DNA from 2 places in the Paenibacillus sp. SER-28 genome. Region 2 is predicted to be linked to the other one. Evidence: riboswitches for the same ligand, from Rfam matches in the RefSeq annotation. Region 2 holds a riboswitch; the other holds the start of a gene.
What was found. Region 2 has a riboswitch for cyclic di-AMP ahead of ACUYLD_RS21825 (TrkH family potassium uptake protein). Riboswitches for the same ligand answer to the same signal wherever they lie in the genome.
Positions count from the first base shown of each region.

Region 1: another riboswitch for cyclic di-AMP. It lies ahead of ACUYLD_RS01560 (hypothetical protein); the one in region 2 lies ahead of ACUYLD_RS21825 (TrkH family potassium uptake protein).

Region 1 is NZ_JBRECM010000001.1:329,743-334,420, reverse strand. It holds gene kdpA (potassium-transporting ATPase subunit KdpA) at 1-1,209, opposite strand, end outside; gene ACUYLD_RS01565 (potassium-transporting ATPase subunit F) at 1,362-1,439, opposite strand; gene ACUYLD_RS01560 (hypothetical protein) at 1,623-2,018, opposite strand; cyclic di-AMP (ydaO/yuaA leader) riboswitch at 2,134-2,302, opposite strand; gene ACUYLD_RS01555 (glutathione peroxidase) at 2,769-3,254, shown strand; tRNA gene ACUYLD_RS01550 (tRNA-Leu) at 3,346-3,428, opposite strand; gene ACUYLD_RS01545 (urease accessory protein UreF) at 3,691-4,428, shown strand.
Region 2 is NZ_JBRECM010000012.1:54,757-59,434, reverse strand. It holds gene uvrC (excinuclease ABC subunit UvrC) at 1-414, shown strand, start outside; gene ACUYLD_RS21830 (CPBP family intramembrane glutamic endopeptidase) at 383-2,113, opposite strand; cyclic di-AMP (ydaO/yuaA leader) riboswitch at 2,375-2,527, shown strand; gene ACUYLD_RS21825 (TrkH family potassium uptake protein) at 2,935-4,275, shown strand; gene ACUYLD_RS21820 (potassium channel family protein) at 4,469-4,678, shown strand, end outside.

The sequences.
Region 1 (4,678 bases), on a different contig from region 2:
TTCCGGAGTTCTCCCGACCATCAGTCCGCATATAAACACACCCAGAATCGCATACATCAGCATATTCATCAGCCCGACACCCTTGCCGCCAAAAATGACGTTTAGCATCATTTCTCCCAAAGCAGCCATACCACCCAGTGGGGTTAGTGTATCATGCATATTATTGACCGAACCTGTTGTTGCCGCTGTTGTGACCGCAGTGAATAAAGCCGATTGTCCAATGCCGAAACGAACCTCTTTCCCTTCCATGCTTCCCTGAGAAGCATCCACACCCAGTGTCTGGATTAACGGATTACCTGTCTTCTCAGACACATACGTAATGGATAGAAAAATAAGAAACAATACCATCATGGAGCTAAAAATAATCCAGCCCTGCTTACGATTACGGGCAAACAATCCAAAGGTATACGGCAACGAAGCCGGCATTACCCACATTGCCAAAATTTCCAGCACGTTCGTCCAAGGACTTGGATTTTCAAAAGGGTGCGCAGAGTTAGCTCCCGCATAACCACCCCCGTTTGTCCCCAAATGCTTGATGGACTCCAGAGAAGCAATGGGTCCCATAGAAATCTGCTGCTGTGTTCCGCTCAGCGTCGTAATATCCGCCGTAGGCTGTAGCGTCTGGGGTACCTTCAATCCAACCAGCACCAGCGTAAGCACAAAGGCCAGCGGCAGGAAAATTCTTATAATGGCTTTAATAAAATCTTGAAAGAAATTGCCCATTCCTTCACCGCGCCGCGTCAATCCTCTCATAAAAGCCGCAGCAACCGCAAAACCGGAAGCAGCCGAAGTGAACATCATCATCGTGACGAACGCCATCTGTGTCAGATACGTAAGCCCGCTTTCTCCGCTATAATGTTGGAGATTCGTATTCGTCATAAAGCTGATTACCGTATTAAAAGCTAGTGATGCTTCCATATTACTGTTTCCAGCCGGATTACCGGGAAGCATTCCCTGTAAACGCAACAGCAAGTAGCTGATTGCCACAAGCACGGCGTTCGTAGCAATGAAACTCATAACATACGTAGTCCAACGCATGCTCTCCACTTTCTTCAAGCCTACTACCTTATAAATCAGCTTTTCTGTTCTGCCAAAAATCCGATCCGTCCGATTGGGTTCATTCGAGAATACATGATACATATATGTACCCATTGGCTTTACCAAGAGCAGCAATATAACGATCACAATTCCAATTTGAAGCAGCTCCATCCTTTATTCCTCCTTCAAAATGCTCCTGCGTTTGGAACAACAGACCTGCTTCCAGAGCACCAAACGTGTGCACACGTTTGCGAAAACCTGCTACCTATGATGCTTAATATTCATGATCTGTTGTTCCCGCCCGCTCTATCCCCTATAGCTGACTAGAACTTTTCAGGGTTCAGGAGTGCGTAGATTAAATACATAAACACAATAGCCGTAAGCCCAAGTATAACGATCATCCTCTTCGTCCTCCTTTAGAGGTCTGCGCATCACACCAGCGTACAAACAGCAGTATCACTCCATAACTCACAGCCATGACGAGCAGCATGTATATATCCATCATGTTTATACCCTCCGTATCGGTCCTCAGATCGCCATTCCTATTTCATCATAAAATCATAAAACAACTATGTTATAAGTGCTTATCCGTTCAGCAGAAAACCCACCTCTCCGTTCAATGTGTAGATCACATGGTCCGCTCCCAATCCTCGATAAATTCCTTGTGGATTACAGCCGTGCGTAATAACATAGATCGATTCCGATGTTAGCGGCCGACATATTTGCAGGAAACGGCAAGTCAGATTCAAGCTGTTCTCGAACAAATACACACTACCAATTTCTTTTTTTGGAAAATTCCATTTTCCCGCTTGCATGGTATTGATGCGGACAATGTGCTCCACACCCATTTTCTTGAGCTGTCGTTCCTCCTGGGCGCTATTCGTCAGAACTGCAAACGCCAATTTTTTGAAAATAAGCAATTTCACAAAACTTCTGCCCGCTTCATTCGGTGCAGTGACAATAATTAACCGACCTTCCATCAGTAGCTCCTCTCCCGGTATAAAAAGACAACAAAAAGAAGCCGAAGGAAAAAGGCTTTCCTCCGGCTTCTTACATATCCATGATAAAATAAACCATGGCTGCACACGGCGGTTTGTTGCCTCTCCCTGTACGCTTACGAGGTTAGCTGTCGGATTCGGACGTGAGAGTCGCCCTATTTCTGGCACTTGACCGGAAAATTCACCCCCATGAGACACACGGCAAGCCGTACAGTCTCGATTGGTTCCCCCGCTTTTGCAACTGCAAAATTTAGCGCTATAGACATTTCGTTGTTGCTTCATTCAAGTTAATTTGAAATTACGTCTTGAATCATACACCCGCGCATGGAAGACTGTAAAGCTCAACTGCGGGGTTATAAATCGGCCTTTAGAGCATAGAAGATTAATAATAACGCTTACAATACAACTATGCTACTCACAGCTCCTTCAATCTCTGTTTTTCATCCCTTTTTGAAAATGACAAGCATGTCAATATTGGCGTAGGGTAGAGCCTTTTTGACCTTTTTTTGTAAAACGAGAAGAAAATACGCTATATGTACCAGCTAAACACCGATTGAACCCGCTTTTATAAGAAGAAACACCTTAATTCGCTCCATTTGCAGTGCGATTTACTGTTTTGAACAAAATACGAATTTACAGCGGCTAAAGGCTTAATACAGCTTTTCCAGACTTGCAACCTTACTTTGAATTGCTTACAATTTAATTGCTGAATATTGAATGAGGAGAGATACTATGACCGTTTATGAATATGATGCGCAAACCCTGCAAGGGAAACCAATTCCGTTATCCACATATAAAGGGAATGTTCTGCTTATTGTGAACACAGCCAGCAAATGCGGGTTAACCCCCCAATACAAAGCGTTACAAGAGCTATATGACCAGTACCATGAACTGGGGCTCGAAATTTTGGGATTTCCCAGCAACCAATTCGCCAAACAAGAGCCAGGTTCCAGCGAGGAGATTTCCGAGTTTTGCCAGATCAATTATGGTGTTACCTTTCCGATGTTCGCCAAGACAGATGTCAATGGCGATCAAGCGCACCCCTTATTTCGCTTCCTGACCCAAACAGCTCCGGGGGTACTAGGGTCCAAAGCGATCAAATGGAATTTTACTAAATTCTTAATTACACGAGAAGGTAACGTATTTAAGCGCTATGCACCGCAAACCACTCCAGATAAGTTGGCGGGAGATATAGAGAAGCTTTTGCAGCAAAACTGATATTCTTCTTTATCACAGTTATTAAAACAAAAAAAGCATCCCTTCACGTAAACCGTGTCAGGATGCTTTTTTAACTAGGTCTTGCATATAATGCGGTCGAGAGGACTCGAACCTCCACGGGCGTACGCCCACTACCCCCTCAAGATAGCGTGTCTGCCATTCCACCACGACCGCAAATCATAATGTATTGAGGCAACAGATTTATTATACTCTCTCATCAACTATTTGTAAACAAAAATATAATAATTATTTTATATGTTATTTTATCTAACATATAAAAGTGATAATAATATTTAATTTGACACAAATACTGCTAAAATGTAAATATATATTACATATATTTCGAATTTTTTCGTTGTCCCTAAGTAAAGAGTAAAATAATATAACATAATGATTCACTTCGAGGAGGCGAACCGCCCTGCATAAAGGCAACCGCTTGCTGAACTATGCATTATTGTTGGACCCTTCCCTACCTGTTGGTGGCTTCACCCGTTTTAACGGACTGGAGAAACTATTCCGCAACGGACATTTGAACAGTCTACAAGACCTGGAACATTACATGCTGGATGATTTGTATCCTCAATTTACAACCGTTGACGGCATGGCTATCAAAAGTCTGTATGTCGCCATCCAGCAGAATGACGGTTGGCGAATCGCTCTCATTGATAAGATGCTGCATACCCAACGTCCCTCATTGCAGCATGTGAAGGAGTTGCGTCTATCCGATCAGCGTCTACTTAAGCTCGCTAAGGCTCTTTATCCTTGGCTTGAATTTGACCAGTTGGAATCCATACTCATTCAATACAATGCAATTGGCACACTCGCTACCGTTCACACCTGGATTAACTTCCTTCTCGGAAACGATGTAGAACAGACCGTTCACGGCTATCTTGGCGCAGCGGTGTCCTTCTGTGTGGAAGATGCCTTCAAACTACTCAATCCTCCCTATGAGGAAAAGAACCCTTTTATGGAGCGTATGACCAACGAGCTGCTCTCCGCATGGAAGAAGCTTAACGAACCTGAGCCAACCACATTTCAGCGTCGCCTTCTTCACAGACATTGGTCCAGCTCCTACATCACTCTACCGCTTTATATGAGCCATAATAGCCAATTGGATGAGCCTAGACTGTTTTCCTCCTCAGGTCTATTCAAACGCCTTCCAGCATCCCCCTGATGCGTCGTTTCGCTAATGTGGCAGCAACACCAAGAACACTCTGTCCCTTTCCTCAGGTGGCAGAGTGTTTTTTATCCACATATAATCGAAATTCACACCATTAGTAGACTCTAGATCGATTATCAGAACCACCTAGCACTTAATTAAGTAATTAATTCAACAAAATAACGTATTTACGATTGTAAAAACACGTATAAAAGTGTATCATAGTTTTAGATGGTTAATTCTAACATGTTTACTGATGATTATT
Region 2 (4,678 bases):
GGACAAATTAAGGCGGCGACCGATGTATTGCAAAATGAGCTGGGTTTGTTCATTCCTGTGTGTGGTCTGGTGAAGGATGCCAAACATAGAACTTCCCAACTATTAGTGGGAGAGTCCTCTGAGGCCGTGACACTTGCACGCAATAGCGAAGAATTTTATCTGCTGCAACGGATTCAGGACGAGGTTCACCGTTTTGCCATCACGTTCCACCGCGAGCAACGCGGCAAATCTATGGTAACTTCCCGGCTGGATTCTATTCCAGGCATCGGCGAGAAACGGCGTAAGTTACTGCTTAAGCATTTTGGATCGCTCAAAAAAATAAGAGAGGCCAGTGTCGAAGACTTCCGGCCTCTCTCTATTGGGGATAAGCTTGCGCGTCAGATTATAGCTGCCCTTCGGGAGGAGGAGTCGTAGAATACGGCTCCTCTTTTTTTATAGGTTCAAACATAATTCGATTTGGCTTTTTAGGACTAAACCAATAAATGATGTAACCCACGATGGCTGGAAGTAAGATCCAGAATAGACCAGCGCTCACATTCACAGTGTCTCCCAGACTCATCACACTAAGTCCCATTAGAATGCTGTCAAAAATAACGTGGCTGAACATGGCGGCAATAAAGCCGTAACGCAGAAACACAAAACTGAACAGCAAACCAAGAAAAGTCAGCTCAATAGGTCTGGAAATCACCGGATAGATCGGATAAAGTGTATGCCCCAGTGCCCAAATCAGCGTGGTGATCAGACAAGCAACAAAAGTGTTTTTCACTATTTTTTTGACCATCGGAATACCAAACAGACGGTAGACAGTCTCTTCTCCAATACCTGCCATCCACGCCATAATCGGCAGTAGCCATGGATAAGCCATATTGTAAGGGGATTGTGTGGCATCTGTGGTGGAGAATGTATTAAATGTGCGCTCCAGTATAAAGAATAAGATGGATTGTACCCCGAGTAAAATAAAGGCCCACAAGTAGCCAACATACATACTGCGAAGCACATACAACCCGTAGCCCGGCTCTTTTGCACGCGGCCATGCATTCAGTCCAACCTGACGCATAAGCCCATCACCGCCGACCAAGGAGAAGTAGAGCGCTACAGCCATGAAAAAGGTAACACCAATCTGGAAAACCATAAGAAATATAAGCATGCCCTTACCGCCTGCTTCTGCTTGCAATAAAGGCAGCATGTTCATGGTCCCAGCTATACTAGCAATAAAGTATACAACGGATAGAACAATGCCGCGTACAAATGAAGTATGTCGTCGGGTGAGTGACGCATACACAATAGCAAGTACACCCAGTACAAAGCTAAATAGGGCATAACCCGCATAGGTCATCAAATTCGCCCAAAATGTTTGCTTTTCGATATAATCGGTATAGGACGACGGGGCCGAAAAGCTTTGGGTGAAGGAGCGAACATCACCGTCTTCAAAAGTAAAAGCCAGTGTAAGTACCGAGGCGCCGATTTTTTTATCGTCTACGGTATACTTTAATCCGCCTTCTTGTTCAGTGGTCGCAAGCTTCAAATCCGACGGCTTAAAGCCAAAGCGCTTGACCCATACTGCGGCCGCCTGCTCCTTGGCTTCGAGCGTCATGCCGTCCTCAGCCACACGTACAAGCCTGTTACGTGCTTGTTCATCCGTAGAAATATCAGCCTGTGTGTAATTGGTGCTGGAGGTGATCCGTTTAAAGCTAACGACCTTGCCAGTGGATAAATCCACATGAATTTGCAGTTTACTCTTCGCTGAGGATTCAGGCAGATCGACCCGAAAGGTTTCGTAAGGGTAACTTTTTTTCCATGTACGGTCGTACTGTTGAAGTAGTTTTTCTCTAGATAAATAACCGTACAAATCTGTTTCGGCCTGATAGGTCACGACAGGCTCCTCAGGCTGTGATTCAGTATAGCCCAGCTCGGAGCGGGCGAAGTCCAATGCGTGTATGACCGCTTCTTGTTTGCTGATGACCTTTGCGTTCATTACTGATTCTGGACTCGGATTGCTAAGCGAGGGAATAAGCAATTGAAAGATAAAAAAGCAAATCAGGCCAATCCCGCCCAGCAAGCCTAATTTTTTGAAGTTGGCCGTGAGCACGACCGGTTTCCCGATAGGATTCATGAGTTTCCTCCTTAATCTGTAAATAAGAACATCCATTAAAGATATCATACTGCACAGGTTCCCGCCAACAGACAAGCGATATTCATGAAAATAGAGTGAAAGCACTTTAAAGTTCCAATAAAATTAGATAAGCTGCGATTAAACGATGCCCATTCGCAAAATAAAGCCAATTTCACGTTTTTTCGGCGAAATCGGTTTTGTGATCTGGATATAGAAGGATTATAATCTTGAGGCAATGCCTATGAAATACATAGGTAATGATATACAGTTGAGCCGAATTTCTATGGGAAAACGGGGGAACCATGTTACTGGGGTGAATTTTACAACCGATCCTGCTGGATCGGAAGTGTAAATAGGGCATACTGTGCTGCCCGAATCCGTCAGCTAACCTCGTAGGCTATGAGCAGGAACCAAGTCAGGCACTCGGTTTTCCGGTGTCTTTTTTTGTGCGTATAAAAGTGTTTGGATTGGTTAGACCGCTGCGGGTGCAGATTGCTCTTCCGATTGCTGTTATCCCCGGATTTTTTGATTGTATACCCCCTTTAATGGTTAAAATCCGGAGATAAAGGCAAACGCTTCGCTTCTTCAGAACAATTCTGCCCCCTTCGCTACTGCCCGCCAATAGCACAGGAGCCGAGTAGTGCTTGACATGCATTCTTCCTGTATTCAGGGAATGCTAATTACAGTTAACTAAGGTTTGGAAAAATCAAAAAATTCAGGGGCAACGACGATCGAAAGATCAAATGGAACGCGTAGCGAGCTTACACCGTATTAAATCACTGATTTATAGTTTTAAGGATTAGGAGAGAAGTGATGAATAGATGAATCCCAATGCAAGCTGGCTCCGGCTTTCTCCACCGCAGATATTCGTTGCGGGCTTTGCCATTATCATTCTAATAGGTAGTTTATTGTTAATGCTGCCGATCTCCAATACAACAGGAAAGTCACTTGCGTTTATAGACGCTTTGTTTACTGCCGCCTCTGCGACCTGTGTTACAGGGCTTGTCGTTAAGGATACAGGGACCTTTTTTACAACCTTTGGTCAAGTTGTTATCGCCGCGCTCATTCAGATCGGCGGCCTGGGCTTTATGACCATGGCTACCTTAATCGCGCTGGTGTTCAAGCGTCGGATTTCCTTGCGGGAGCGTCTCATTTTGCAGGAAGCGATGAATCAGACTTCTGTAGAGGGAATTGTCGGGTTAATCCGTAAGGTATTACTGTACTCACTGGTTATTGAAGGCGTATGCGCTACGATATTCTCGGTTCGCTGGTCCTTTGATATGCCCGTAGGCAGGGCGATTTATTTTGGAATCTGGCATGCCATCTCCATGTTTAACAATGCTGGTTTTGATTTATTCGGTGAATTTCGCAGCTTGACAGGTTATGTATATGATCCGATTGTTAATTTTACCGCAATGTTTCTAATTATTTCTGGCGGCATTGGTTTTGTAGTGATGTCAGACCTGGCAGAATATCGCAAGCGCAAGAGACTGTCCTTGCATACCAAGGTGGTACTCAGCATGACGGGCGCTATGATTGTAGTCGGCACGCTCGTGATTTTTGTATTTGAGTTTACGAATCCAAAGACTCTTGGCTCGCTTGATTGGGGTGGTAAGCTACTGGGATCTTTATTCCAGTCCGTTACTCCCCGTACCGCAGGTGCCAATACGCTGGACATCGCAGGCTTGCGGCAGGCTACGCAGTTTTTTATCATCATACTCATGTTTATTGGGGCTTCCCCTGGCTCTACTGGAGGCGGGATTAAGACCACAACATTCGCCCTGCTCATTGGAGCAGTGATTTCGATGCTGCGGGGGCGGGAAGATATTGTACTGTTCAAGTACCGACTTGCGCAGGGACGAATTTACAAGGCTTTGACCATCACACTGCTGGGGTTGCTGTTCGTGATCGGGGTGACCATGATTTTGTCGGCAACCGAAGATCATCATTTTCTGATGATCTTGTTTGAGACGGTGTCTGCGTTTGGTACGGTGGGGCTGTCGATGGGGCTTACACCTGATTTGACAGTCATAGGCAAGCTGGTGATTACCCTGACGATGTTTGCAGGTAGACTGGGGCCACTCACGCTAGCTTATGCACTGGGGCCGAAAAAGGGTAAAGAATTGTATCGTCATCCGGAAGGCAAAATGATTATAGGATGAATCATTTCATATACATTTCGTTGGTTTAATCATTTCAGGATTTTGCAAAATTCGATACCAGTCGCTTCGAAGTCAAGATATAGACGAACTAAACCATTTCGTTCTATATCTTCTTCATTGGAAGTCGCTTATGGGATTTGTGCAAAATCCTCATTTATGAAATTGATTCAGATAAGGGAGTTTTCGAGTAGATATGAAAACGCAGCAGTTTGTAGTTATTGGCTTGGGGCGGTTTGGCTCAAGCCTGGCTTTGCAATTGGTGGATATGGGGTGCGAAGTGCTAGGCATTGACCGGAATGAGGATGTTGTGGACAGTATGAGTGAGATGTTGACACATACTGTCGTGGCGGACGCTACCGATGAAGACTCGTTGCGATCACTGGGCATCCGTAATTTCGATTGT